3 regions of the Oceanobacillus sp. FSL K6-0251 genome follow, and region 2 is predicted to be linked to each of the others. Evidence: riboswitches for the same ligand, from Rfam matches in the RefSeq annotation. Region 2 holds a riboswitch; each other region holds the start of a gene.
What was found. A riboswitch is a leader RNA that binds a small molecule or an ion and turns the genes downstream of it on or off. The one in region 2 is predicted to bind S-adenosylmethionine.
Positions count from the first base shown of each region.

Region 1: linked by a shared signal. The riboswitch ahead of MKY45_RS17375 (methionine ABC transporter ATP-binding protein) and the one ahead of MKY45_RS04150 (methionine ABC transporter ATP-binding protein) in region 2 are both predicted to bind S-adenosylmethionine.
Region 3: linked by a shared signal. The riboswitch ahead of metK (methionine adenosyltransferase) and the one ahead of MKY45_RS04150 (methionine ABC transporter ATP-binding protein) in region 2 are both predicted to bind S-adenosylmethionine.

Region 1 is NZ_JBBORS010000001.1:3,486,858-3,497,048, reverse strand. Features, by position in the region: gene MKY45_RS17400 (DinB family protein) at 105-578, shown strand; gene MKY45_RS17395 (arsenate reductase family protein) at 598-954, shown strand; gene gcvH (glycine cleavage system protein GcvH) at 1,021-1,401, shown strand; gene MKY45_RS17385 (toprim domain-containing protein) at 1,616-1,981, shown strand; gene MKY45_RS17380 (thioredoxin family protein) at 2,126-2,446, shown strand; SAM riboswitch class I at 2,587-2,686, shown strand; gene MKY45_RS17375 (methionine ABC transporter ATP-binding protein) at 2,815-3,837, shown strand; gene MKY45_RS17370 (methionine ABC transporter permease) at 3,830-4,498, shown strand; gene MKY45_RS17365 (MetQ/NlpA family ABC transporter substrate-binding protein) at 4,561-5,418, shown strand; gene MKY45_RS17360 (hypothetical protein) at 5,616-5,768, shown strand; gene sufC (Fe-S cluster assembly ATPase SufC) at 5,981-6,769, shown strand; gene sufD (Fe-S cluster assembly protein SufD) at 6,787-8,097, shown strand; gene MKY45_RS17345 (cysteine desulfurase) at 8,097-9,320, shown strand; gene sufU (Fe-S cluster assembly sulfur transfer protein SufU) at 9,307-9,735, shown strand; gene sufB (Fe-S cluster assembly protein SufB) at 9,774-10,191, shown strand, end outside.
Region 2 is NZ_JBBORS010000001.1:819,709-829,899, reverse strand. Features, by position in the region: gene brnQ (branched-chain amino acid transport system II carrier protein) at 1-88, opposite strand, end outside; gene MKY45_RS04155 (pyridoxal phosphate-dependent aminotransferase) at 346-1,515, shown strand; SAM riboswitch class I at 1,577-1,674, shown strand; gene MKY45_RS04150 (methionine ABC transporter ATP-binding protein) at 1,817-2,836, shown strand; gene MKY45_RS04145 (methionine ABC transporter permease) at 2,832-3,500, shown strand; gene MKY45_RS04140 (alpha-hydroxy-acid oxidizing protein) at 3,515-4,660, shown strand; gene MKY45_RS04135 (2-keto-4-pentenoate hydratase) at 4,753-5,523, shown strand; gene MKY45_RS04130 (hypothetical protein) at 5,552-5,770, shown strand; gene MKY45_RS04125 (tyramine oxidase subunit B) at 5,927-7,051, opposite strand; gene MKY45_RS04120 (sodium/glutamate symporter) at 7,048-8,394, opposite strand; gene MKY45_RS04115 (MurR/RpiR family transcriptional regulator) at 8,542-9,387, shown strand; gene MKY45_RS04110 (phthiocerol/phthiodiolone dimycocerosyl transferase family protein) at 9,735-10,191, shown strand, end outside.
Region 3 is NZ_JBBORS010000001.1:3,386,607-3,396,797, reverse strand. Features, by position in the region: gene MKY45_RS16895 (o-succinylbenzoate--CoA ligase) at 1-599, shown strand, start outside; gene MKY45_RS16890 (mechanosensitive ion channel) at 718-2,274, shown strand; gene MKY45_RS16885 (hydrolase) at 2,376-2,696, shown strand; gene MKY45_RS16880 (hypothetical protein) at 2,848-3,357, shown strand; gene ytkD (RNA deprotection pyrophosphohydrolase) at 3,388-3,858, shown strand; gene MKY45_RS16870 (ABC transporter permease) at 3,886-4,677, opposite strand; gene MKY45_RS16865 (ABC transporter ATP-binding protein) at 4,664-5,470, opposite strand; gene MKY45_RS16860 (ABC transporter substrate-binding protein) at 5,483-6,469, opposite strand; gene pckA (phosphoenolpyruvate carboxykinase (ATP)) at 6,669-8,255, opposite strand; SAM riboswitch class I at 8,439-8,544, shown strand; gene metK (methionine adenosyltransferase) at 8,713-9,912, shown strand; gene MKY45_RS16845 (gamma carbonic anhydrase) at 9,967-10,191, opposite strand, start outside.

The DNA of each region.
Region 1 (10,191 bases), 2.7 Mb from region 2:
TGATTACATTTACGGCCAGCAGATATGGATTCAATATATTGGATTAAAGCAGAAGTTTCGTGGTACGCTAATAAAAAAGAAACATTATCTTAGGAGGGACTAGCATGTATCGAAATTTAAATGATTTTTTAACAGAATGGTCACAGTCTGCTGATGGTACAAAATCTGTATTAAAAGCTTTAGAGGATGACAAATTAAATCAGTCAATAGTAGAAGGACATAACAGCCTTGGCTGGCTGGGCTGGCATTTGGTGAATAGTCCTGTTTTCTTTATGAGCCTGGTCGGAATTGATTTAGACTCTTCTTATGATCCAGACGCCGTTCCAACAAAAGCAAGTGACATACTGGAAGCATATGAGGATATCTCAACTAGCGTTGCAGAGAAAGCAAAAGAGCAGCTGACGGATGAAGCATTAGTAAATGAAGTAGGTGATTTCGGCGGACCTGCTCCGAAAGGAAGTATTTTACGTATGCTGGTCAGTCATCAAATCCATCATCGCGGTCAGATGACTGTGCTGCTTAGACAGGCTGGCCTAGAGGTGCCCGGCGTTATGGGACCAACGAAAGAGGATCAATAGAAGAAGCGGAGGAAGAATAATGACATTATCTTTTTATTGGTATTCGAAATGCGGCACCTGTCGAAATGCAAAAAAATGGCTGGATGCAAACCAAATTGATTATAAGGCGATTCCGATTGCTGAAGAGCCTCCAAGTGCGAATGAACTGCTGTCTTGGATGGAAACAAGCGACCTGCCGCCTAAAAAATTCTTTAATACCAGCGGTAAAAAATATCGGGAATTAAATTTGAAAGAAAGAATAAATGATTTATCGCCGCAGGAAATGGCGGAGATTTTAGCTTCTGATGGTATGCTCATCAAAAGACCGGTCTTAACCGACGGCAAGAAAGTAACTGTCGGATTTAAAGAAGAAACCTATGAATCTGTCTGGAAATAGTGCTAGAAATGTAACTGACTTCCATGTATAGTTGAAGAGAATAAAGTTTTGTTGGAGGGATACGAAATGAGCTTGCCAAATGATTATTTATATTCAAAAGAACATGAATGGGTAAAAAAAGAAGATGGAAAAGTTCGTATAGGAATTACAGACTTTGCACAGGATGAGCTTGGCGATATTGTTTTCGTAGAATTACCGGAAGTCGGCGATTCTTTAGAGCTGGAAGAGCCATTTGGAAGTGTGGAATCTGTTAAAACGGTATCCGAGCTGTATGCTCCAGTCAGCGGAAAAGTGGTAGAAGTAAATGAAGAACTGGAAGACAGCCCAGAGCTTGTGAATGAATCACCGCATGAAAAAGCATGGATGATTGTTATTGAACTTGAGAATGAAGCAGATTTAGAGGAATTATTAGATTCGAAAGCATACCAGGAATTTATCGAAGGATAATAAAATTACATTACACCTATTTTAGAGAAAGAGAAAATACAGGCGCTGCTCCTGAATTTTCAAAAAAGGCTCTAAAAATAGGTGAAAAAGAGCTGACTTTTCCACATTCGTGTATAGTTAGCTCTTTTCTTTTCATATAATATAGAAAAAGCATAGGATAGGATTAGGTTAAAAAAGATGTTTACCTAATCACTTCGATAAGGAGTGCAAAACGATGATGGAAGATGATTACAACAAAGTCATAATCGTTGAAGGGTTATCTGATAAAAAGCATCTAGAAAAAATTCTTGACGACAATACCATCACCATTGTTTGTACAAATGGAACCATCGGTGTAGAAAAATTTGAAGAGCTGTTGGAATATTATCATTTGGACGATACAGATGTATTTATTCTGGTGGACGAGGATGATTCGGGAATGAAACTCCGAAAACAGCTAGCCAGGGAACTGCCGCACGCAGAGCATATTTATGTAAGCAGTGAATTTCGTGAGGTTGCCGCCACCCCAAAAAGAATGTTGGCAAGTATTCTGGCAGGAAAACGCATTGGAATCAATCTCAATTACCTTGCAAAATGGTAACGTAAAACGTTAAAATAAGAATGGATTCTATTCGCCGAGGAAATAAATAAGGAAAGATGCGAAGTCGTTTTATACGCAATCAGTGTAATCCTTTCACTCAGCATATATTATTTTATGGGAAGAAAAAGATTGAGGGGAATGAACTTGAAACAGTTTAGTGGAGAAGAAAAGAATCATCAACGATTCATACTATATATTTATACACCATTTTGCGGGACATGTACGGTAGCCCGCGCTATGCTTGAAAAAATAGAAAGACTGCATAAAACTGATATATTTACGGAGATGAACGCGTCCATGCACCCTGATTTTATGCAGTCTCATCAAGTCGAAAGCGTGCCATGTCTTGCATTTATGGAAAACGGTAAAATGATTGAGAAAGTGTACACGTTTCAATCGACAGCAAATATTTATCAGTATTTGATGAAATACAAACCGGAATTATTCACAGCAATAAACAACTAAGTTTTTTCTGTACAAGAGGACGGTTCAATATACGAGAAGCAGCAGATTCCACAGAAACCTGAGTGAATGGCTAGGGATTGTGATTGACAAGGCACAAATGGCATGCTACTATAATGGCACTTCATTTAAAAATAGGCAAACTCTTATCAAGAGCGGTGGAGGGACTGGCCCATTGAAACCGCGGCAACCTTCAATCATTGAAAAGGTGCCAATTCCTGCAGGAAACTGTAAAGATAAGGGAGCAATGGACGATATTGTGTATAATAAAGCGTCTTTCTGTTCTCTTGCAGAAAGACGCTTTTTCAATGAAGAGAAAAGTAAATCGTACACAATAAAATAGGTTTGTACACATATAGGAGTGAAATAAAGTGATATCCATTGAAGGATTGAAGAAAATATTCTCTTTAGAAAAAAAAGATATTGTCGCTGTTGATAATTTAAATCTTAACGTAGCAGATGGAGATATCTATGGCGTCATCGGATACAGCGGGGCAGGGAAAAGTACTTTTGTCCGCTTGATTAACAGGCTGGAAGAACCGACGACAGGTACGATAAAAATCGGTGATCAGGTTATTACCTCCTTATCGAAAAAGGATTTGCGTATCGCCAGGCAGGATATTGGAATGATATTCCAGCATTTTAATCTGCTCTGGTCCCGGACAGTCGCTGAAAATATAGAATTTCCGCTTGAGATTTCCGGTGTGGAGAAAAGCGACCGGAAAAAGCGGGTGCTGGAATTGATTGAATTAGTAGGCTTGGCAGGAAAGGAAAATGCCTATCCGGCACAGTTAAGCGGCGGACAAAAGCAGCGGGTCGGAATTGCAAGAGCATTGGCGAATTCACCGAAAGTCCTGCTTTGTGATGAAGCGACCTCCGCACTTGATCCGGAAACAACGAATCAAATCCTGCGTTTATTGCAGGATATTAATGAAAAGCTGGGTCTAACCATTATTTTGATTACCCATGAAATGCATGTTATCCGCAAAATTTGTAATCGGGTTGCTGTGATGGAACAAGGGAAAGTGGTAGAAGAAGGAACGGTTCTCGATGTATTTACCAGACCAAAGCAGCCGGTAACGCAGAAGTTTGTTGAACAGCTGACTGGTCCGGATGAGGAAGAGGAAGACATGACAGAGTTGAAGGAAAGATATCAAGAGGGCGCGTTATTACGGATTCAGTTTTTAGGAGAAAGTGCAAATCAGACCGTAATCAGCCAGCTTGTGAAGAATTTTGATATCCATGTTAATATTTTGCAGGGGAAAATCACCCAGACACAGGTCGGGAGCTATGGGACATTGATTGTTCAGCTGATTGGAAATCAGCTGAAAGAGGCAATGCAGTACCTGGAGGAACAGGATGTTATTGAATTGGAGGTAATTCAGCATGCTTGAGGAATTATTTCCAAACGTTACGATAGAAGATTTAGTAGAAGCTTCTCAAGAAACACTTTACATGACCATTATAGCTTTAGTCGGCACAGCCATTATTGGCTTACTTTTAGGGCTGCTGTTATTTTTAACGTCGAAAGGGAACTTTTGGGAAAATCGATTGATTAATTTTGTTGTTGCAACATTTGTCAATGTATTTCGTGCTGTTCCGTTTATTATATTGATCCTGCTGTTATTTCCTTTCACCGATTTTGTAGTGGGGACACTGCGTGGACCTAATGCTGCTTTACCGGCTTTAATCCTCGGGTCTGCTCCATTCTATGCAAGATTAGTGGAGATTGCATTGAAGGAAGTAGATAAAGGGGTTGTAGAAGCTGCCAAAGCAATGGGAGCTAAAGCAAGTACGATTATTTTTAAGGTGCTGCTTCCAGAGTCCAAGCCTGCACTTGTATCGGGGCTGACGGTTACAGCGATTGCTTTAATCGGTTATACTGCGATGGCAGGAGCGATTGGAGCAGGCGGATTAGGAAACCATGCCTACTATTTCGGATTTCAGCGGAAAAGCTGGGATGTTGTATTTGTCAGCACAGTCATCATTGTGATTATCGTATTTATCTTCCAATTTATTGGGGATGCTATAACCAGAAAGATAGACAAGCGTTAAGAAAGGTGCTATTCAAGAATTTCTTGATTCACATAATAAAAAATAAAAAAGGGGCGTTCAACATGAAAAAGCTTTGGTTTTTAGCAGCTGTAAGTTTGATTTTATTCTTAGCAGCATGCGGAGGAAATGATGATTCTTCCAATAATGAAGAAGGTACAGGCAGTGAAGGGGACGAGCCGACTGAAATTACAGTTGGTGCTTCCAGTATCCCGCATGCTGAAATTTTAGAAGAAGCTGCACCATTATTAGAAGAAGAAGGAATTACATTAGAAATTGAACAGTATGAGGACTATGTTTTACCAAATGATGATTTAGATAATGGAACACTGGATGCGAATTTCTTCCAGCATCAGCCGTTTCTTGACCAAACGATAGAGGATGCCGGATATGAGATCGAATCTATTGGCGGGGTTCATGTAGAACCAATGGGAGTCTATTCTCAAGGTATTGAAAGTATTGATGATATTCCAGATGGAACAGAGGTAGTATTAAGTAACTCTGTATCAGATCAGGGGAGAATTTTATCTTTATTTGAAGCAAATGGATTAATTACATTAAATGAAGATGTGGATAAAGTTGCTGCAACAATAGACGATATTGAGGAAAATCCGAAAGATTTATCCTTCCACCCGGACGTTGCTCCTGAGATTACACCGGATATTTATAATAGTGAAGAAGATTCATTAGTGGTTATTAACACCAACTTTGCTATCGGAGCAGGATTAAATCCACTTGAAGATGCGCTTTTCATTGAAGGCGATGAATCAGATTATGTAAATGTTATAGCTGTACGTTCAGAAGACAAAGACAGCGAAGCATTAAATACATTAGTAGAGGTACTGCAATCTCAAGAAATACAGGATTTTATTACGGATAACTATGATGGTGCTGTAATTCCAACACCAACTGATGCAGAATAAAGAGCATTTCCGAAGAATACTAAGAATGTGAGAGTATATCCACCTATAGCGAAAGATTTTCATAAATTATCCGAAAATATAAGTTTAAATCGATTTTGAGCGGGAATCATACCTGTGTTAGCATATTGAATGTGTTAAACAAACCGAAAGGATGATTTATTATTACCACTGAAAATGGTTTAAGCTACACTTCGGAAATGGAAAAAGGAATTGGTCAATCAAGAGGTGTCAATTACGAGGAATATGACCGAAGCTTGAATAAAAAGTTAAAAGTGGAAAAAGAAAGAGAACAGGAATACCAGAAGGCGAAGAGACTTTCTACAGAAGCAGTTTCTGGTAATTTAAGATAAAAATAACAAAAGCTGATGTCACGGGGCATCAGCTTTTTAAATGGGAACAGATCATGAAAAAAGTGTCTAAAGAAGCATAGTTAAAAGCTTTTTAAAGACGAATGATAACAGTTGCGAATTAATTTGAAATGCTTTAAGATTGTAATGAGAATAAATTGAGAATGGATATCATATTCATTTCATTTAAAATACAGTTTTTGGAGGTATGATTTATGTCAGGCTCAGTATTAGAAGTTAAGAATCTTCACGTATCTATTGAAGATAAGGAGATATTAAAAGGGGTAGACCTAACCATTAAAGGTGGAGAATTCCATGCTGTCATGGGACCGAATGGTACAGGTAAATCCACATTGGCATCTGCCATTATGGGTCACCCTAAATATGAAATAACAGAAGGATCCATCACCCTCGACGGGGAAGATGTTTTAGAGATGGAAGTAGACGAACGTGCCCGTGCCGGTCTGTTTTTAGCAATGCAGTACCCAAGTGAAATCAGCGGTGTAACTACTTCTGACTTCTTACGTTCTGCGATTAATGCAAAACGCGAAGAAGGCGATGAAATTCCATTGATGAAATTCATCAAAAAATTGGATAAGGACTTAGATTACCTTGATATTGATCAAAATATGGCAACACGTTACCTTAATGAAGGTTTCTCCGGCGGGGAGAAAAAGCGTAACGAAATCCTGCAATTAATGCAGCTGGAGCCAAACATTGCTATCCTTGATGAAATTGATTCAGGGCTGGATATCGACGCATTAAAAGTAGTATCAAAAGGAATCAACCAAATGCGTTCGGATAATTTTGGCTGCTTGATTATTACTCACTATCAACGTCTATTAAACTATATTACACCTGATTTCGTACACGTAATGATGCAGGGACGCGTTGTGAAGTCTGGCGGACCAGAGTTAGCAAAACGTCTTGAAGCAGAAGGTTACGAGTGGATTAAAGAAGAATTAGGAATCGAAGACGAAGAAACTGCAGAACAAAACGCGTAATGTAAGGAGGGATAATCATGACTGTAGAAACAAAGCTTTCATTCAATCAAGAATATATCCAGGCATTTTCCAAAGAACGAAATGAACTCGGCTGGATGGCTACGCTTCGTTCCAAAGCTTTGGAAATGGCTGATTCGCTAGAAATGCCAAAACCAGATAAAACAAAGATTTCAAACTGGAATTTTACAGATTTCCAGCATTCCTATAAAGAAGCGGCAAAAATCGCTTCTCTTGATGAACTGCCTGAAGAATTAAAAGAATACTTCGATGAAGATGCCAGCATGGAGAATCTATATATTCAGCGTAATCAGACAGCTGCATATAACAGCCTTGCGCAGAAGCTTCAGGATAAAGGGGTTATTTTCACAGATATTTTTACAGCAGTCAGAGAGCACAGCGAGCTGGTTGAAAAATATTATATGAATGATGCAGTTGCTGTTGATCAGAACCGTTTAACAGCGCTTCATGCAGCACTGATGAACGGCGGCGTATTTGTATATGTTCCTAAAAATGTACAGGTGGAAGAACCGCTTCAAGCAATCTTCTGGCAGGAAGATAACAGCAGCGCATTATTGAATCACGTGCTTGTTGTAGCAGAAGAAGGCAGCTCATTAACCTATGTAGAAAACTATATTTCTCATAATGATACAGAAGAAAACGTTGCGAACCTTGTAACGGAAGTATTTGCGCATGATAACGCACAGGTTGCTTACGGTGCAGTAGATAACTTTGCTGCCGGCACAACTACGTATGTGAACCGTCGCGGTGTTGCTAAACGTGATGCAAGAATTGACTGGGCACTTGGACAAATGAACGATGGAAATACGGTTTCTGAAAACATTACCTACCTTATGGAGGATAATTCAGCTTCCGAAGCAAAAGCAGTATCTGTCGGACGCGGAAAGCAGACACAGAACTTCACGTCAAGCATTCGCCAATTCGGAAAAGAAACCGATGCGTATATTTTACAGCGCGGTGTGATGAAGGGTTCTGCCTCTACGATTTTCAATGCTATCGGTAAAATTGAACATGGCGGCACAAAATCGAACTCTGAGCAGGAGTCCCGTGTATTGATGCTGAGTGAAAAATCCCGTGGAGATGCCAATCCAATTCTTCTTATTGATGAGGATGACGTAACAGCAGGTCACGCTGCTTCTGTAGGCCGTGTGGATCCGCTGCAAATGTATTATCTTATGAGCAGAGGGTTAGAGCGTGAAGAAGCAGAACGCCTGGTTATTCATGGTTTCTTGGCTCCTGTGGTAGCTCAAATTCCAATTGAGTCAGTACGTAAGCAATTAACACAAGTGATTGAAAGGAAAGTTTATTAATGGATATCAAGGCCATTAAAGAACAATTTCCAATCCTTCAACAGGAAGTAAATGGACACCCCTTAGTATATTTGGATTCTTCTGCGACGTCGCAAAAGCCGATTCAGGTGATTGAAGCGGTGAATGATTATTATAAGCAAAATAATTCCAACGTTCATCGCGGGGTCCATACCCTCGGGTCAAGAGCAACCGATCAATACGAAGGAGCACGCGAAAAGGTCCGGGAGTTTATCAATGCGGGAAGCACGAAAGAAATTATCTTTAACCGGGGTACCACCGCGGGACTCAACTTGGTAGCATCAAGCTATGCCAGAGATAACGTCGGCCCGGATGATGAAATAGTGATTACGCCAATGGAGCATCATAGTAATTTGATACCGTGGCAGCAGGTTGCTAAAGTAACTGGAGCCCGTCTGGTATATCTGCCATTACAGGAAGACGGCTCGATTTTATTAGACGATGTAAAGAATATAGTGAATGAAAAAACAAAAATCGTTGCGATAACACATGTTTCCAATGTTCTTGGAACGATTAACCCAATAAAAGAAATAGCCGAAATTGCACACCAGCATCAAGCTGTGATGGTTGTGGATGGCGCACAGGGTGCTCCACATATCAACGTGGATGTGCAGGATATCGATTGCGATTTCTATGCTTTCTCAGGGCATAAGATGTGCGGGCCGACCGGCATTGGCGTTCTTTATGGGAAGCAGGAGCTTTTAGAAAACATGGAGCCGATTGAATTTGGCGGAGAGATGATTGATTTTGTAAATCTATACGATTCTACATGGAAGGAGCTGCCTTGGAAATTCGAAGGCGGTACACCTATCATTGCAGGAGCAATTGGACTTGCAGCAGCAATCGACTTTCTTCAAGAAGTCGGTCAAGATGAAATACTAGCTCATGAAACAGAGCTGGCAGCCTACGCACTGGAACAGATGCGCACCATCGATGGTATTCAGCTCTATGGACCGGAGAAACGAGCCGGGCTGGTTACGTTTAATCTGGATGATGTACATCCGCATGATACAGCAACCGTGCTTGATGCAGAAGGAATCGCTGTTCGTGCCGGACATCATTGTGCTCAGCCTTTGATGAAATGGCTGGATGTAACAGCAACAGCCAGAGCGAGTTTCTATCTTTATAATACCAAAGAGGATATTGACCTTTTAGTAGCTGGGCTGTTAAAGACAAAGGAGTATTTTGGGAATGGCTTTGAATAACCTCGATACACTTTATAGACAAGTTATTATGGATCATTATAAAAATCCGCGTAACAAAGGAACCCTGGAGAAAGAATCTGTGACAGTAGATATGAACAATCCGACCTGCGGGGATCGTATTCAATTACAATTAGATGTACAAGATGGCATTGTAAAGGACGCGAAATTCCAGGGAGAAGGCTGTTCGATCAGTATGGCATCCGCATCGATGATGACACAGGCAATCAAGGGAATGGAAGTGGAAGCAGCATTGAAAATGTCAGAAGCCTTCTCTGAAATGATGTTAGGACATGACGTCGATTCAGAGGAGATGGGAGATATTGAAGCACTTCAGGGAGTTTCCAAATTTCCTGCACGGATCAAATGTGCAACACTCGCTTGGAAAGCCATGGAAAAGGGTGTACACAACGAATAAGACAGAGCTTTTAATCTGTCAGAGGGAGGTTATTAACAATGGCAAAAAATATGCCGGAAATGGAAGAGTATAAATATGGATTTCACGATAAAGACGTATCTATTTTCCGTACAGAAAAAGGATTAACGCCAAATATTGTTAAAGAAATTTCGAAAATGAAGGAAGAGCCGCAGTGGATGCTGGATTATCGCTTGAAGGCACTGGAGCATTTCTATAGCCGTCCAATGCCGCAATGGGGCGGAGACCTTACAGGTTTAGACTTCGATGAGATTGTTTATTATGTAAAACCTTCTGAGAAACAAGGCAGAACATGGGATGAAGTGCCTGATGAAATCAAGCAGACGTTTGATAAATTAGGTATCCCGGAGGCAGAACAAAAATATCTTGCCGGTGTATCTGCACAGTATGAATCAGAAGTTGTTTACCACAGCTTGAAAGAAGATCTTCAAGAGCTTG
Region 2 (10,191 bases):
GGAAAATCAGGTTCCCCGCTCCAAAAAATAAAGCAAATAACATAAATGCAATTGCTAAATAATTTCCTATACGCAGTTTGGTATTCATTTTTATTCCTCCTACCTCCAAACCAAATAATTCTTGGAATTATCTAATTATTTAACATAATTTGACACGATTTCTATCTTACTACTTTCACATATGAAATGCAACGGAAAAAGGGATGAATAAGAGACACGGAAAAAATTCCCATCCTGCCTTGTTTTGCTGTTTTCTCATATTTTTTATAGACAATCGCACTGCAAACTTATACTATTAGATGTAATTATAAAATTCACAAACTAGTATAAAGAGGTCGATAGATGATGAAGTTATCCCGTCGTGTAGAAAAGCTTCCTGCTCAATTTTTTGCATCCCTTGCCGGCAAAGTCGCTGCAGCCCTGGAAGAAGGAAGAGATATTATCAATCTCGGACAAGGCAACCCGGATCAGCCGACACCGCCGCATATTATCCGTACACTTCAGGAAAGCGCCGAAAATCCGGCTGCCCATAAATATTCCCCTTTCCGCGGTACCGATGAATTAAAAGGGGCTGCAGCACAGTTTTATAAAAGAGAATATAATGTCGATTTAGATCCTGCTTCAGAAATTGCTATTTTGTTCGGAAGTAAAATTGGCTTGGTAGAACTCCCTTTAGCTGTTATGGATGAAGGCGAATTAATGCTCTTGCCAGACCCTGGATATCCAGATTATTTGTCCAGTGTTTCATTAGCAGACGTTACTTATGACACGTTTCCATTATTAGAGGAAAACAATTTTTTACCAGATTATGCTGCCCTGACGCCGGAACAAAAGAAACTTGCCAAGCTATTATATCTCAACTATCCAAACAACCCGACCGGAGGTGTCGCAACGAAAGAATTTTTTGAAGATACCGTTGCGTTAGCGAAGGAAAATGATATCGGTGTTGTTCATGATTTCGCTTATGGAGCCATCGGTTTCGACGGCTATCAGCCAATAAGCTTCCTACAGACAAAAGGAGCGAAAGATGTCGGCGTTGAGCTGTACACCCTTTCCAAAACCTATAATATGGCCGGCTGGCGAGTCGGTTTTGCTGCTGGCAACAAAGATATGATCGAAGCGATTAATATTCTGCAGGACCATTTATTTGTCAGTCTTTTCCCAGCTATTCAAAAGGCAGCTGCGGAAGCATTATTAGGGGACCAAAGCTGTGTCACCTCGCTTGTGGAACGCTATGAACAGCGCAGAGATGTTCTCATAGAAGAATGCAGACGTATCGGCTGGGAAGTCACTGCACCGAAAGGCTCTTTCTTTGCCTGGCTCCCTGTACCAGCGGCATTTACAAGTGAAACATTTGCTGATTATTTATTACAAGAGGCGGATGTAGCCGTTGCAGCCGGGAATGGTTTCGGAAAGAATGGAGAAGGTTATATACGCGTCGGATTACTCGTAGAAGAGAATCGTATTCGCGAAGCTATTCGACGTATTGAGAAACTGCAGCTGTTTCAAAAATAAATATTGACGAAACTTGTAAAATAAGATACTTTTAAAGAATACAATTCAATTACTACCACACCTCTTATCCAGAGCAGCTGAGGGACTGGCCCGTTGAAGCTCGGCAACCTTAAAAAAAGGTGCTAATTCCAGCAAGACACCCGTCTTGAAAGATGAGAGCAGAAAATAAGATTACATTTTCGAGCCTCTCTTACCCTAGAGAGGCTCTTTTTTAGAAATTGTATCGATTCTGACAAGACAGCTGCAAACAATATTACCTATCAACTGCAGCATAATGATAGAAAGGCAGGAAAAACAGCAGATGATCAAATTAGAGAATGTCACAAAAGTTTTCCCCTCCAAAAAAGGAAAGGATGTTACTGCACTGGACGATGTGACGATTTCTGTCAATAAAGGAGAAATCCATGGCGTAATCGGCTACAGCGGTGCAGGAAAAAGTACATTAATTCGCTGTGTCAATTTACTGGAGTCTCCTTCGAAAGGAAAGGTTTGGATTGATGGAACCGACTTAACGAAGCTGTCAAAAGAAAAGCTCCGGCAAACAAGACAAAAGGTCGGCATGATTTTTCAGCATTTTAATTTATTAAGGACTGCCAGTGTCTATGATAACATTGCGATTCCATTAAAATTACTCGGCGTACCGAAGGCAGAGGTTAAGGAAAGAGTCATGAAATACTTAGATATTGTCGATTTATCTGAGAAAAAAGATGCTTATCCTTCCCAGCTTTCCGGCGGTCAAAAGCAGCGTGTCGCTATTGCCAGGGCGCTGTCACAGGAGCCACAGGTCCTCCTGAGCGATGAGGCAACCAGCGCACTCGACCCAGAAACGACAAATTCCATTCTCGAACTATTATTAAAAATTAATGCAGAGCTTGGGATCACAATACTATTAATCACGCACGAAATGAACGTTATCCAAAAAATATGCGATTATGTCTATGTTATTGAAAACGGAAACCTCATTGAACAAGGTTCGACGATAGAACTATTTACAAAACCTAAACAGCCGACGACTAAAAAGTTCTTAAATACCATTTCACAACGAAAATTATCGGATCGTTTAATTGATGAATTGAATTTAGAAGGCAAAGTAATTCGTTTAACCTTCCTTGGTGAAAATACAGGTCAGCCGCTGCTGTCTAAGGTAACACAGCAATTTTATGTAGAGCCGAATATTCTGACTGCCAATATTATCGAATTAAAAAATGGCATTGTCGGCAACCTTGTCGTTCATTTGATTGGCAGTGAGCATCAAGTAGAACATTCTCTCTCCTTCTTAAAAGAACAAGGCGTAGAAGTAGAAGAATTGGGGGTGAATTAACATGCAGGCATTTATTGATCAATGGGGTTCAGAGTTTTATGATGCCATAATAGAAACTCTTCAAATGGTTTTAATCTCTTTATTTTTCGCTGTTATTATCGGCGTTATTTTAGCTATTCTATTAGTTTTGACACGTCCGGGACAACCCTTGCAAAATAAGTTTGTTTATCAGTCTTTAAACCTGCTGATTAACGTCATCCGGTCCATTCCATTTATTATTCTTTTATTCTTTATGCTTCCTTTCACCAAATTGATTGTAGGTGTAACCATTGGTGTAAAAGGAGTTATTGTGCCGCTCGTTGTCAATGCAGCTCCTTATATCGCCAGACTGATTGAATCCTCCCTGTTAGAGGTCAACCAAGGTGTTATCGAAGCATATCGAGCGATGGGAGTAAAGACACATCAAATTATTTGGAATGTGATGCTGCGTGAAGCGAGACCAGCCATTGTTCTTGCATTAACCATCGCAACAATCAGCCTTATCGGGGCAACTGCTATGGCCGGATTAGTCGGCGCTGGAGGCCTGGGTGACTTAGCTTACCGATTTGGACACTTGCGTTATGAAACAGACGTCATGTACGTTACGGTTATTATGCTCGTTATTATCGTTCAAGGTCTTCAGTCTCTTGGAAACCGACTCGCCGAACGATTGAAAAAAGATTAATTGGAGGAAAAAATATGACAACCTCATCCAAGAAAGGCTCTTTCTTAGAGCATATAACCATACAAGATTCCTTTCCAATTGGCACTGCACAGCTTGAAGCTGCAGCAAAGCATGCCCTGCCGGCAGAAGTATTTGGCCACATCCGCTCTGGTGCCGGCGGGGAAGAAACGTTAAGAAAAAACAGAGAAGCCTTTGAGAAATATTCGATTATTCCCAGGTTTTTACGTAATGTCTCCGAAGTGGACACATCTATACGTATTTTAGGAAAAGAATATGCTTCCCCATTAATGGTCGCTCCGATAGGACATTTAAAAATGGTTCATGAAGAACCTGACTTTGCCATTGCAAATGTTGCGGCTTCGATGAATATTCCATACATTCAAAGCACTGTTACAGCAAGATCTATCGAAGAAGTCTCGGAAGCTGTTCCTCATGGACCAAAATGGTTTCAATTATACTGGTCCAATAATGATGCTATTTCCTACAGTATGGCAGAACGCGCAGAAAAAGCCGGATATGAAGCGATAGTGGTCACCGTGGATACTATGATTCTCGGGTGGCGTGAAGATGATATGAGGCATCAGTACTCCCCATTGAAAAAAGGGTATGGAAAAGCAAACTATGTCCAGGATCCTGCATTTCAAGAAGGCTTAAAGGATGGACAGGATGAAGTTGAATCAATTATTGAAAACCTTCATCACCCATCCCTTCATTGGGACAATATAACGGCATTACGTCAACGTACGAAGCTGCCAATTTTTCTAAAAGGCATCCTTCATCCTGAAGATGCAAAACAAGCAATAAAAGCCGGAATAGACGGGATTATTGTCTCCAATCATGGCGGCAGACAAATGGACGGAATCATACCAAGTCTGGAAGCATTACCAGCTATACGCGAAGCTGTTGGTCCAGATTTCCCCTTGCTGCTTGATAGCGGCATCCGCCGGGGAGCAGATGTCATCAAAGCCCTGGCGCTTGGCGCAGATGCGATTTTATTTGGGCGTCCGTATACCTACGCGCTTGCACTTCAGGGAGAAGCAGGCGTTCAGAAGATATTCGCTAACCTTGCGCAAGAAGTTGCTGTATCGATGGCATTATCTGGAGCTAAGACAATAGAAGAAGTAAAGCAGCTCACATTGAAAATTGCTGCTGATAACTAAGTATATATACAGAGCGGCCTCTTGACGGAGACGCTCTTTTCTTTCATCATAATCATATAATATTATGAAAAAGCTATAAGGAGATTTTAAGCATGAGCGTTATTCCCGAAATTTTAGCACATATCGAAACAGCTTACGAGGCGCATAAGCCCGTTTCATTTATTCGTGAAAACTATACAATCAGCGAAGACGAAGCATATCAAGTGCAGCATGCGTTTATTAACAAACGTGTTCAGGAGGGTGATTCGGTCGCGGGCTATAAAATCAGTATGACCAGCAAAGAAACACAGGCAATTGCTGATACACACGAGCCTGCCTACGGAACCATTCTGACATCACAAGTGTTACAGGGAGATGCTGAGTATGCCCTATCCCATTTATTCTCTCCCTTGATTGAACCTGAATTGATGTTTTTCATCAATGAAGATATCTCAAACAACGCAGATGTTCAGGAAATCATCGAAAAAACTTCTGTTGCTCCGGGAATTGAAATTCCAGATGCAAGATATATCAACTGGTTCCCGAATTTTTCATTAATGGATTTGCTATCTGACAATACAGCAACAGGCAGAATAGTTACAGGCAGCCCTGTTCCTTCTCCCAGCATAGAAAAGCTCGGTGCAATTGATCTCGATTTAAAATATAATGGAAAAACAACACATACCGGATGCTCTGATGCGGTATTAGATAATCCTGTCAATGCGGTTAAATGGCTTGTGGAGAAATTAGCCAGTCATAACTTGTCTTTGCAAAAAGGCATGGTGGTTTCTTCTGGAACATTTATTTCGCCATTTGAAGCAGAAGCAGGTGAATATCTTGCCAGCTACCGTGATATTGGCAGTGTGAAAATAACCTTGATTTAAGCGTGATATAGAGAATATGGGGTGACTTATGATAAATAGGAAAGAGAATATTATATCAGGGGTTTTATTTATTATTGCAGGGATTTTAATTACTTTTTTCTTAAATACAGCAACTATGATTATTGCACTTTTTTTAATTACTGTACCTGCAATTTACGATTGTTACAAGAAGCCGACACTTGCTAAAATACTTTTTTATATTATTGTATTTGGAGCCTTTTCTGTTTACCTTGTTTTCTATATTTAGAATAAGAAGTAACATCAGGCAGTGGATGGTGTTACTTCTTATTCAAGTCTTAAGTTAAAGATGGGATTGCTATTCATAATCAATCAGAATAGCAATCCATTATTTTTTCTATTATTCAATTTAGCTGCAGAATTCAATGAAAACAGGAAAACTAATTTATTTTGTTAAATAGGAGCTCTCCCATAACGGAAGCGCTGTTCCAATATTGTTCTTTAATGCATTTTGATATACTTTATATGCCCAGGCAACGTCTTCTGTAGGAAGACCTCCAGTCATACAAATAATAACTTCATCTTCTGTATTTCTTCCCGTCTTTTGACCTGAAATAATATCCCCGATATCATCAACCGTGCTGTCATCAAATTCACCGTTATGGATGAGCTCTAATAGTTGACCTGACATCGTCCAATCACGAATGCTGGCTATACCATCAGGATGTGATAATCCATCTTCCAGCCATTTTTTATGCATAGACCATAAATCTGAAACGATTCTTGATTGATTGTAAACTTCTTGAGATAAATCTGCTGCTCCTGTAAGAATGATAAGCGCCCCAGGCTTTATACTTTCCTTCTTTATTTCTGGCTTAATTTTCCCAGATGTAGCAACAGTTACTATATCGGATTGCTGAATACAGTGATCCAAATCATCGACTACTTCAACGAAAAGATTCAATTGCCTTTCCAATTTATCAGCAATTTGTTTTCCTTTTTCTAAATTAATATCAAAAAGGACAATCTTTTCAAGCGTACTAACGGAACTTGCTATTGCTTCGATACAAGACTGATTGATTGCACCGCCTCCAACAGCACCTAAAACTTTTGCGTCTTTCTTAGCAAGATGTTTTGATATAACTCCAGGCACTGCACCCGTTCGCATAGAACTGATTAAGTTCCCCGCCATGATTGCCAGCGGTGCTCCTGTTTCTTTATCATTAAGTGTAAAAGTATGAATGGAACGCGGCAGTTCTTTATCCATATTTTCAACATTAGAGCCATACCATTTATTACCTATTACATCGAATGCTCCTCCGAGATAGGAAATAAGTGACATAAACCTTCGATCTGGACCTGCTTTTGGTATATTTTCAAATGGCTCCTCTTTATTAAACCAAAGCATTAAACCATGATCATTTCTGTTTGGTCCTCCCAGCATATAATCGCCTTTCCCTATAAGATGAAACATTTCCTCAATGGTGCTGACACATTCTTTCATATCAAGAACACCAGCCTCAATTAATTCTTCTTCCTGTAAGTATAAAAATTCTACCTTCTCACTCACTTTGATCTCTCCTTTGAATTTAATATAATCCATTTTTTATAGTAGGATACTGTTAATATCACGAAACTAATAACTATCGTAATCACGACAAAGAGCCAATGATGCCCATTTAATATAAGCAGCGGTGAAAATGTAATAATTGCGATTTCCACTGGTGCTATTGGTATATACGCCAACCCAAATTCATCTAACGTATTGCTTTTTAATTTTGGGTCAACGATTCTTAATAATGCAATTGCTGTTGCAACAGCCCCCGTAATCCACCCGAATGTAAAAATTCCTTTTTCAAACCAATTTTCCTGGAAATAATACCTTGATAAAACTTTATAAAAAATATAGCTGAGAATGATGCCAAATATAATAAGAATGCTAAATGGCACAATATTATCAGCAACTACCGTCAAGTTGATAGATGCAATGCCAAATGCAACTAGAAAATCAGTTGCATTCCCCCCTATACTGCTCATGATTTTATGATCAACATAATCGTCTGCTTTAATCCATTCTAAAAAATATCTCAGTAATAGACCGACTAAAAAAGCAAGAGAAAATGCTGGAATGGATAAACTTGCATAGAGTGATTCGCCCAGTTGGCTTAGATAATACCCAATTGAAGTAGCAATCAAAACAAGAATCAGATGAAATGCAAAAGGATCAATTAAAATACTTGATACTGTATTTTCTCCTAGTGGATCTCGCTTATCTTTCGGTAATAAACCAGATTTCAATTCATTGGGAAGCTTATCAAAACTGCTAATATAATTTGTATTTCCTTTATTTGCATTAGATTTTATTAATAGCAACCCTATTCCAATCGCTAAGATAGCTCCTATGGTTGCTGAAGTCATTGCTAATGTAGTAGCTTCTTCCCATCCCTGACTCTGGAAGGCTTCTCCTATTGCGGCTGCGGTGCCATGCCCTCCGACAAAACCTGCTGCAAGCAGCAAACCAAATCCATTATGCACATCAAATATCGGTACTAATAACGCTAATGCAAATAATAATCCCCCTCCCCACATAAGAAGCATAATAACCTGAGAATAAGACCATAATCTTCCTACTTTATCAAACATATCTGACCATTTAAATTTTGGTGTTGATAAAGGAAGCGCAGCAAATACTACTGCAATCAATAAAGAAGGATACGTGCTGATTAGTTCTGAAAATGGCAATATATTCAATCCATGGCTTCCTAAAAGCAAACCAAGGATTCCGGCAATAATACTTGCAGGCATAAACGACCGTTGAAATATTCCCACTTTTGCTCTCAGAAAAGTTCCAACCAGCAATAGTGCAGAAATGATACCAAAGTCGATTAAAATATCCCAAACATTAAACTCCATATTGTAACCCCTTTCATGTTGTTTTATAACACTATATCATTAATTTAGGAAAAAATAAACCAAAATATTTAAAAAGGAATTATTTTTCCTTAATTATAATATATTCTCCAAACTGGTATAATTATAATTACAAAGGAGGAATGAACTTTGGACTTAAAAGATAGATTAATAGCTATTCAGAATAATTTACCCCGTCAACAGCAAAGTCTGTGTAAATATGTTATTCAGAATATAGATGATGTATCAACAATGACGATTAATGAATTATCAAAAAACAGCCAGGTAGGGACAACAACCATCCTAAGGTTTATTGATAAAATTGGTTATAAAAAATATCCAGATTTTAAAAAGGACATCATCAAATATGCTTTCAATAATAAAAAAAATACATGGTGGCATTTACAAAAATCATTAGAGGAAATAGACGAATCAGAGAACTCCATGATGAAGGTTGGATATAGCAGCATACAAGATATTGAATCCATGTTAAGAGAGCTTGATTTAAAGCAATATACTCAATTTCTAAACATGCTCCTCCAATCAAAAAAGCTGTACTTTCTAGGCATGAGAACCTCGGTATCCATTGCGCTTTATTTTGAATTGATGCTTCGGGGAATCAGGGACAATATAACACAATTAAGCGGCAACAATGATTTCTTATATGATGAATCTTTAAAATTTCACCAAAATGATTTATTAATTGTAATTGCTTTGTCTCCTTACACAAAACAAAGCGTTGATTTTGTTAAATACTGCCGTAACCATAAAGACATCTCTATCGCTCTGATTACCGATATCGAAACATGTCCTATTATTCCTGATAGTGATGCACACTTAGTAGTCGGACAGAGTAAAAATCGCTACAGTATTATTCCTGCTATTGCTTTAATCGAATCACTCATCATTGACTTAGGAAAAAAAGATCCGGATTCTGTTGCTAAAATTTCAGAATTAAATAAGGTGCATCAAGATAATCATATTACTACAATGTAAATGAGCGAGTTGTGAAAACATCTATATAATATTTTTTGTGTTTAAAACTTAACTCCATTTTTTTATATCGATATTTTTCATAGTATAAAAAAAGAGCGTCATCTGTTAAAGTAAAAAATAAAGCTTATAAACACACTTCAAACAGTAGGTATTTTTGTTTTTCTCCCACTGATTGATTAGTTGAGCGGTTCAGGGAGTTAGCGCCTTTATCTCCTGACTAAATAATTTTATTCACTCTCTTTATTTTAAGGCAGAAGTTTTTGGACGCTCTCTGTAATAAAAGAATTGGTTTTTACTCAAATTAACAATATACAAGCAAAGCAGTACGTAACAGGGGTGTGCGTAAGATGAATGAATGGTACAAACTTGATAATGCGGGGAAAATGTTTCACGCTGTGTCTGAACAGACGAATTCTTCCGTCTTTCGGATGGCTGCGGTAATGAAGGAGCCCGTACAACCTGATGAGCTTCAGCACGCACTCGACGATGTTCTTAAGCGTCTGCCTATGTTTGCTGTAAAGCTCAGCAAAGGCGTGTTCTGGGATTTTCTTGTGGAGAATAAAGAAAAGCTTTTTGTGCATTATGAAAATCAATATCCATGCGCTCCCATTGACCCATTGGAAACAAATGGATTTTTAATGCGCGTTACTTATTATAAAAAAAGAATTGCTGTGGAATTTTTTCATTCTGTAACAGATGGCACTGGCGCTTTAGAATTTATTAAAGCACTTGTTTATCAGTATCTCGTTCATTTAGGGAAAGATATAAGCTATGCAAGTACATTAATTGATATTCACGATGAAC
Region 3 (10,191 bases), 2.6 Mb from region 2:
AAATTCCTGTATTCCAGTCCTATGGTATGACGGAAACAGCTTCTCAAATTGTGACATTAAGTCCGAGAGACGCACTTCGAAAAGTGGGGTCAGCAGGAAAACCGCTGTTTCCGGCGCAATTAAAAATACGCGGACAGCAGGCGAATGAAGTTGGGGAGATACTTGTTAAGGGGCCAATGGTGACACCTGGTTATTATAATAGACCAGAAGCGAATGAAAAATCTTTCTTAAATGGCTGGCTGGCAACAGGCGATGTGGGGTATTTAGATGAAGAAGGCTTCTTATATGTGGTTGATCGCCGCAGTGATCTAATTATTTCCGGCGGGGAAAATATTTATCCGTCAGAAATTGAAAATATATTGCTGCAGATAGAAGGAATTCGGGAAGCGGGGGTAACCGGCTTGACGGACAAGGAATGGGGAGAAATTCCGGTTGCTTTTGTTGTTACGGACAAAATGATTACAAAAGAGGAGATTCTTTCTTTCTTAAAGGATAAATTAGCACGTTATAAACATCCGAAGGAAATTCATTATATGGATCAATTACCGAGAAATGCTGCAAATAAGCTGGTTCGTCAGGCATTAAAGAATTATCGATAGGCGCATAGCAAGTTTGTAACAAATTTTTTGCTGTTTCTTTACAGTTTCATAAAATAGGTTTGGCTCTTTTTAATGACGGGTAGCGCTAACTATACTGTTTAGAAAGGGGCAAAAATCAATGGAAAACTTTATGAACGATTATTTTACAGCAAACTTTTGGACTGGACTCCAAAATGTGGTTATAGCGCTTATTGTTCTTCTTATCGTATGGCTGCTTGCTAAACTGATAAGCAACGTAATAGAAAAAGCGTTAAAGAAAACGAACTGGGATGATAAGCTATTTAATCGGTTCCGGTTAAAAGGGGAACCGGTGAAGTCAGAAAAGGTTATTGCAAAAGCAGTTTATTACATACTGCTGATTGTTGCATTTATTTTGTTCTTCAATATTCTTAATCTGTCGATGATTGCTAATCCATTATCGGATTTGATCTCAACATTCTTAAATTTCATACCGGCAGTAGTGAAGGCAGCATTAATTTTACTATTGGCTTGGGTCATTGCAACCGTTGTCCAATGGATGATTGTTGAAGGAAGCAAGAAACTGCGCATTCAGCGCCTGTTTTCCAAAATAGGAGTTGCTGATTCTGAGGATGGAATCCGAAAAACAACGGAAACTATCGGGAAATTTGCGTTCTATCTTATTTTACTCCTATTTATTCCTGGTGTACTGCAGGCTTTAAATATTCAGGGGGTTGCCGAACCGTTTAGCGGTCTGTTGGCGTCTGTTTTAAACTTTATCCCTAAACTTGCTGCAGCCATACTTATTTTTGCAGTAGGCTGGTTTGTCGGCAAGATTGTCCGCAGTGTCGTAACGAATTTATTAGACGCAGCAGGTACAGAGAAATGGATTCAAAAATTAAAGCTGTCCAATTTATTTGAAGGGACATCTTTTGCAAAATTTGTCGGAAACATTGTTTTCATTCTTATTCTGATTCCAATTACCATCTCTGCTTTAGAACAATTGGAATTAGCAGGGATTACGGAGCCGGCGATTGGCATGCTGCACAGTGTTGTGCAGATGATTCCGAATATCTTGATTGCAATTGGTTTAATTCTGGTTGGCATCTGGTTAGGTAAACTGATTGGCGAATTTGTCAGCAGTTATCTTGCTAAATTAGGATTTAATCGTTTTGTCTCCACGGTCAGCAATAATAAAGCAGTGGACCAGGCGAAATGGACACCATCTTATATTGGCGGCTATGTTGTACAGATTTTAATTATTTTCTTCTTAACGGTGCAGGCATTGTATATTATTCAGTTGGATTTCCTGGTAGGAATTGCAACCGCAATTACTGCTTATCTGCCAAATGTTCTGGCAGCAGTGCTTATTTTGGGCATTGCTTTATTACTCGGTTCAATGGTGCAAAAAGTATTACTGCATCTGTTAAATGGACCGGCAACTGGTGTACTTGCAGGGTTTGCCAAGTATAGTATTTTGATTCTGGCAGCATTTATGGCTGTATCCCAATTAGGTATTGCATCAACTATTGTAAATAGTGCATTTATCTTGCTGCTGGCCGCATTAGCATTGGCCTTTGGACTTGCCTTTGGTTTGGGAGGAAAAGATTTTGCAGCAAAATATCTGCAGAAATTTGATAGAACAATTGATAATACTTCCATTAATCAGGAGCAGCAGAATCGTACGGATAATACGGACAATAATGATAATCTGTAATAACAGTTTGAAAAGGCGTGTATACCTTCAAAGGTATATGCGCTTTTTTTCATATTTAAGAGATTATTTTCGTTTTTTGCGGAGAATATAATCGTGAGGTGATGATATTGGATAAACAAAAATATTTTATCAGTATTGGACAAGGTGAGATTTCCCGGATTCCGTATCAGGGAAATGATGATTTTGTGATTTATGCGACGGCAGAAGAGATATTAATGCTGCGCAGAAAATTTGAAGGACTGCATGAAGCGAGTTTTGACAGCTATAAACGTTCACATATCCCTTTTGTGCCCTACCATTTGGACACTGCCAATGATGTCTATGATGAAACGATGGCAGGAGTGTATCAAGCGTTATATGATCTGGGGGATGAAAATACGAAGAACCATATTCGGACTATGGGAATATTGGATGAAGAGTAGGTAAAAAAGTACTTTGGTATGAAAATGTTTAGATGATATAATAAAAAGGTACAGTATAGTGTATGGAAAATCAGAAATAAAGAATTTTTCATCAGTAAAAACAGGTTTTGTTTAGACAGGAAACATAGATAAGAAGAGGGAGTGCTTGTAGATGAGAAAGCTCGCTTTAATTCTTTGTTTTACAATGATGACAGCCGTTATTTTATCTATCACTGTACCTGGAGAGTCTGCTGGCGAAGGAAACAATCAGATTGATGCATCTGCAGAAGCAGAAGAAATGCAGCCGGATCAGGATGAAGTTATTCGCGTTATGAATGGGTTAGAAGATACATTGAAGCAGGATGCGGATGATTCGTATAAGCTGAAGCATTATGCAACAGAACAGGAGCTTACAGAAGCTTTTGAAGCATATGTTACACCAGAATTAGCCGCAGCCTTTGTTGACTATTACTTCCGGGCTGAAGCGGAAGGCGTTTATGTTATCCCGACACAAACGGAGCCATGGTTTCAAGAAGAAAATGAATATGATATGATAAATATATCAAATCATTCTGTACAAGTAGTACAGGAAAATGAAAATGACATGGTAGGGAGTTACACTCTTGTGGTGGAGATGGCATTTCAAAACGGCTGGAAAATTCAAGATATAAGCTATAAGTGATAACAGCCCTGTGGGAAAGTAGTGGAAGTAGTGAACGTTTTTAAGGATTTTTACAATAATACGGTACAATTATCTTTTTTAGATCATCCATTTTCAAAAAGCCCTAAGCATGTATGGGTGATTTGCAGATATAAAGATAGATGGCTGTTAACGGATCACAAGGAAAGAGGAATTGAATTTCCTGGAGGGAAGGTCGAACCTGGAGAGACAGCAGAGCAGGCAGCTGTCCGGGAAGTTATGGAGGAAACAGGGGCAACGGTAAACAAGCTCCATTACATTGGACAGTATAAAGTGGACGGGCGTTATGAAACAGTCATTAAGAATGTCTACTATGCGGAAATTGATGAATTGATTCCGCAATCTACTTATTATGAAACGAAAGGTCCGGTATTCCTAAAGAATATCCCGGCGAATGTAAAAAGGAAAACGGATTTTAGTTTTATTATGAAGGATGCTGTACTGGAATCCTGTTTGCTCCGGATAAAAAAATCGTATGTATAAAAATAGCAGTCAGCTGAGCGCTGGCTGCTATTTTCGGATCAGCATCTGCTCTATTTTTTCTACGGTTTTGTACATAATCGCCGCAAGGATAGCGATGATGACAAGGCTGGACATAACAAGCGTAAAATCAAATACCTGAAAGCCGTAAATAATTAAATATCCTAACCCCTGTTTGGAAACTAAATATTCCCCGACAATAACTCCTACCCAGGATAGCCCGACATTCACCTTTAAGGTGGAGATAATAGCTGGTAAGGAGGCAGGAAAAACCGCTTCTTTAAAGCATTGCCATTTTGTTGCTTCAAAGCTCCGCAACACTTTTAAATAATTTTGGTCTACCTCGTTGAAAGCCGCAAATACAACAAGGGTGGTAACAATAACAGAAATAATAAATCCCATCGCAATGATGGATAAATAGCCGGGACCAAGTGCTACGATGAGTATCGGGCCGAGAGCCACTTTTGGCATCGCGTTAAAAACTACCAGATAAGGATCCATGACTTTCGCAAAACGATGAAAGCTCCAGAGCATAGAAGCAATGATAATTCCGGCAATTGTGCCGATCAAAAAGCCGAGGATGGTTTCAAGCAGCGTAATCTGAATATGACTGAGTAAGGATCCCTCTAAGAGCCGGCTCCATATCGAGCTGAATACCCGGCTGGGCGAGCTGAAGAGCAGCGGATCTATCCAGTAAAACCTGCTGGCTGTCTCCCAGAGAGCAAAAAATAAAATTAAAATAGACAGCTGCCAGGTCAGTACAATCTTAGCCTCTTTTTTTAATTTTTGCTGATAGAGTGCAAATAACTTAGGGCCGTTCATAAGCATCCTCCTCTAGAGGCTTTACTGTATCTTTTTGCTGGTCTAAGTCCGCCCAGATTTTATCGAAAAGCCGGCTGTATTTTGGATGCTTTCTTGCCATAAACGGTGATTCATTTCGTAATTCAACAGGCACGTCATATACTTTTTCAATTGCACCGGGATGCGAAGACATCAGAATAATCCGGTCGCTCATTGAAATAGCTTCCCCAATATCATGTGTTACCAGAATCGCTGTTTTTTGATAAGCTTTTAATAAATCAGCTACCAATACTTCCAGTTTTAGCTTTGTCTGAAAATCCAGAGCAGAAAAGGGTTCATCCAGTAAGAGAATTTCCGGCTCTGTGATAAGTGTTCTGATTAATGCCGCCCGCTGCCGCATCCCTCCTGATAATTCATTAGGGTATTTATCTGCGACATTTTCTAGACCGACTTCTTCCAAAAGGGCAATTGCTCTTTGCTTTAAATCCTCTGGCTGCCGTTTTCTGATTCTGGGTCCAATGAGCACATTATCAATAATATTTTTCCAGGGAAACAGATAATCCTGCTGGAGCATGTAGCCGATTTCTAAATCGCTTCCCTCTATTTTCTTACCGTTCACTAAAATATTGCCTTCAGCAGGTTGCAGCATTCCAGAGATAAGAGAGAGCAGCGTAGATTTACCACAGCCGCTTGGTCCGAGCAATGAAATGAATTCATTCTTTTTCACAGAGAAAGAGATATTGTGCAGCGCTTCTGTATATTGTTTTTTGGAGAAGTAGTAATGAGATACCCGGTCTAATGTAAGATAAGACATTGTTGGCCTCCTTTATTCCCCGATAATCCGCTCTGCATACTCTGTGTTGACGAGATCTTCATAGGGAGCGTCTCCAGGGAGTTCTCCAGCTTCATCCATAATATCTTTTAGGTTTTCCCAGGCATCCTCTTTCAGCAGTGGAGATGTCGCAAAGGATCCCTGCTGTTTATAACGGTCGATGGCATTCGCGAGCATTTCTACATCGGTATCTTCAAAATATGGCTCTACCACTTCGGCAATTTCTAACGAATCTGTTTCCTGCACCCATTGCTGTGCTTTATAGATTGCTCTGGTAAATGCTTCGACCGTTTCCTCTTCTTCATCTAAAAAGCTTTGCTTTGCCATGAAGACAGTGTACGGCACTTGCCCGGATTCTTCTCCGAAAGAGGCGACAATCTCACCCTGGCCATTCGCTTCAAAAATACTTGCGGTTGGTTCAAATAACTGCACATACTCATAATCGCCGCTGGCAAAAGCGCCTGGAATATTTGCAAAATCAATATTCTGAACTAAATTTAAATCTTCTTGAGGGTTGATATCATGCTGCTTCAAAACATACTCTCCAACCATCTGGGGCATTCCGCCGACACGCTGGCCGAGAAAATGGCTGTCGCGTAAATCCTCCCAATTAAATTCTTCATCTGCATCCTTGGCTACTAAAAATGTGCCGTCTGTCTGAGTCAGCTGGGCAAAGTTCACGGCGTAATCCCTGGAATCCTGAGCATAGACATAGATAGATGTTTCTGAGCCGACCAGCGCAATATCTGCGCTGTCAGATAACAGTGCTGTCATTGTCGTATCGCCGCCCCATGTTGTTTGCAAATCAACCTCCAGTCCTTCTTCTTCGAAAAAGCCTTTTTCTAAAGCAACATATTGCGGTGCATAAAAAATAGATCGTGTGACTTCTGCAAGGTCTATCTGGGTCATTTTATTTTGATTACAGGCACTAATGAGAAGCAGAGAACAAATCAATAGAATGAAACAAGCAAGCTTTCTCATTTTCTTCTTCCTTCCTTTCTCAAAAAACTGTTCTTGAATATCTTCTATAAATATATGTTTCGCGGGATGATTGTGTGAACGCCTAGAATTTGGAGATTTTGTGAGGTGAAAAGGAAAGAGCAGCAAGAAAAAAGGGTAAATCCAAATTGGAGTTTACCCTTTTAACGCGTGAATATGCTATTTTGGAGAAGCTGTTTGATTATACTGGACGATACAGCGGACCAGCCTGTTGAATTGTTTCGCTGACTTCCGTGAATTTCTCGAAATTCATATGAAATTTTCCAGCTAATTTTTTAGCTTCCAATTCATAACTTTCCTTATCCGCCCAAGCATTTTTAGGAACAAGCACTTCATCAGGAACACCTGGAATGGATTTTGGAATAGCCAATCCGAAAATTTCATCTGTTGTTGTTTCCGCGTCATTTAACTCGCCGATTAAAGCGGAATGCACCATCGCACGCGTGTAGGATAATTTCATTCTCGTTCCCACACCGAACATGCCGCCGGTCCAGCCAGTATTAATCAGAAATACATTTGCATCAAATTTATCAATTTTTTCTCCGAGCATTTCTGCATAGACAGATGGATTTAATGGTAAAAACGGAGATCCGAAGCATGCTGAGAATGTAGCTACAGGCTTAGTTACACCACGTTCTGTACCAGCCAGTTTGCTCGTGTATCCGCTTAAGAAATGATACATTGCCTGCTCTTTTGTCAATTTACTGATTGGCGGCAAAGTACCGGAAGCATCTGCGGTCAGGAAAATAATTGTATTTGGATGTCCAGCCACACTTGGCTCTAAGCTGTTATCAATATTTTCTAATGGATAAGCTGCCCGTGTATTTTCTGTTAACGAAGTATCATCATAATCCGGGACGCGTGTATCTTCATCCAAGGCGACATTTTCCAGAACAGATCCGTAGCGGATCGCATCAAAGATTTGCGGTTCTTTTTCTGCGGATAAATTAATGCATTTTGCATAGCAGCCGCCTTCAATATTAAAGACACCCTCGTCACTCCAGCCATGCTCATCATCACCGATTAATCTTCTGTCAATGTCAGCTGAAAGTGTGGTCTTTCCAGTTCCGGATAACCCGAAAAATAAAGCAACATCGCCTTCATCTCCAACGTTAGAGGAGCAATGCATGGACAGAACATTTTGCTCAGGGAGCAGGAAATTAGCTACAGAGAAGATAGATTTTTTTATCTCTCCAGCATATTCTGTTCCGCCGATAAGCACAATGCGCTGTTCAAAGGAAATGAGAACAAAAGCCTCGGAGTTTGTACCGTCAACTTCCGGGTCTGCTTTAAAACCGGGAGCGGAGATTACTGTAAAATCAGCTTCATGTAATTGCTCCATGTCTTTTTCAACAGGAATAAATAATTGTCTTGCGAATAAATTATGCCAAGCGTATTCATTGATTACCTGAATAGGCAGTTTGTATTTTTCATCCGCACCCGCATAAGCTTGCAGGTGAAAAATTTCCTCTTGGTTATCTAGATAGGCAATCACTTTGCCCAGCAGCTGATTAAAGACTTCCTCTTCAATAGGCTGATTAACATTTCCCCAGTCTACCTTATCCGCTGACAAAGCATCTTTTACAATAAATTTATCTTTTGGAGAACGTCCCGTGTATTTTCCAGTGGTGGCACGGACCGCGCCAGTAGATGTTAATTTTGCTTCATCACGATGAATAATTTTTTCAATAAGCTGGCCAACAGAATAGTTGCTGTAAATATTAGTTAAAGTGAGCTCCTCCAGTATACTTCTCCGCAATATTTTCATAAAGCAATTATTCACTCCTTAATTAATGGTTTAGAATTGATTTTATCTTGAAATATGTTTATTAGTATAACACATTAAATATAATAGTCCATACTAATTTATGAAAAATTATTTTTTCTGTCACAAATGATAATAAGGTTGACAGGAGAGGCTTGTTTCGTTAATCTAAATATTGAACGGATACTCTTATTTGGAGATGGTGGAGGGACAGTCCCGATGAAGCCCAGCAACCTCACTTGAAGTGAAAGGTGCTAACCTGATGCAAGGATCATTCCTTGAACAATAAGAGCGAAAGGCCAATAAGTTTTCCTTTCCTCATATATTTTGAAGGAGAGGTTTTTTTGTTTTTAGGAGACTTTTTAAATATCCTCTAAAAAATGAAACCACATTGGGTGGAATGATAAATTTATATTGAAATAGAGTTCCGTAACATTATTGGAGAAGGGGAGTTAGCCTTATGGCTGCAAATCGTCGTTTATTTACTTCTGAGTCAGTTACTGAAGGGCATCCGGATAAGATGTCTGACCAAATTTCAGACGCTATTCTGGATGAGATTCTCTCGAAGGATCCGAATGCCAGAGTAGCTTGTGAAACTACGGTTACAACTGGAATTGTTTTAGTTGCCGGAGAGATTTCTACAAGTACATATGTAGATATTCCTGCAATTGTACGTGAAACAGTACAAGGAATTGGCTATACACGGGCAAAATATGGTTTTGATTCAGAAACATGTGCTGTATTGACTGCTATTGATGAGCAGTCTCCTGATATTGCCGGCGGTGTGGATGTTGCGCTGGAAGCAAGACAAGGACAAGAAAGCGAAGAAGAAATCGAGGCAATTGGTGCCGGTGACCAGGGATTAATGTTTGGTTATGCATGTAATGAAACTGAAGAGCTGATGCCTTTACCAATTTCTTTAGCACACCGTTTATCCAAAAGATTAGCAGATGTCCGGAAGGAAGAGATTATCGGCTATCTGCGTCCAGACGGGAAAACACAGGTAACCGTTGAATACGGTGAAGATAACCAGCCGCTGCGTGTAGATACGGTTGTCATTTCCGCGCAGCATCATCCGGATATTACGAATGAACAAATCGAAGCGGATATTATTAAACATGTTGTCGAAGCTGTTGTACCCGGTGAATTACTGGATGAAAAAACAAAGTACTATATTAACCCGACCGGGCGCTTTGTTTTAGGCGGTCCGCAAGGCGATGTCGGCTTGACCGGAAGAAAGATTATTGTAGACACTTATGGAGGCTATGCCAGACATGGCGGCGGCGCTTTTAGCGGTAAAGATGCAACGAAAGTGGATCGTTCTGCTGCATACGCGGCCCGTTATGTTGCTAAAAATATTGTTGCTGCAGGTCTTGCTGATTCTTGTGAGGTTCAGCTGGCTTATGCGATTGGCGTTGCACAGCCCGTTTCTATCTCAATCAATACGTTCGGTACAGGGGAAGTCAGTGAAGAGAGATTAGTGGAAGCAGTCCGGGAGCTTTTTGATTTGCGTCCGGCAGGTATTATCCGCATGCTTGATTTAAGAAGGCCAATCTTTAAAAACACAGCTGCTTACGGCCATTTCGGACGTACAGATATTACATTCCCATGGGAAAAAACAGATAAAGTCGAAGAATTAAAAGCGTTGACTGCAAAATAAAAAAACGTCAGGTGTTTGAAGATGCCTGACGTTTTTCTTTGGAATAGGATGGTTTTACTCATTTCCGCCCATGTTTGTTTCTTTTAAATAATATTGTCCTTTTTCCACATAGGATTTACGGATGCGGTCCATTTCTTGATAGTCTTTATCGGTTAATTCACGAACCACTTTAGCCGGCCTACCCATAGCTAATGTGCGGGGCGGTATTTTTTTGCCCGGCGGCACCAGACTTCCTGCGCCGACAAAAGCATGCTCCCCGATCTCTGCGCCATCTAAAAT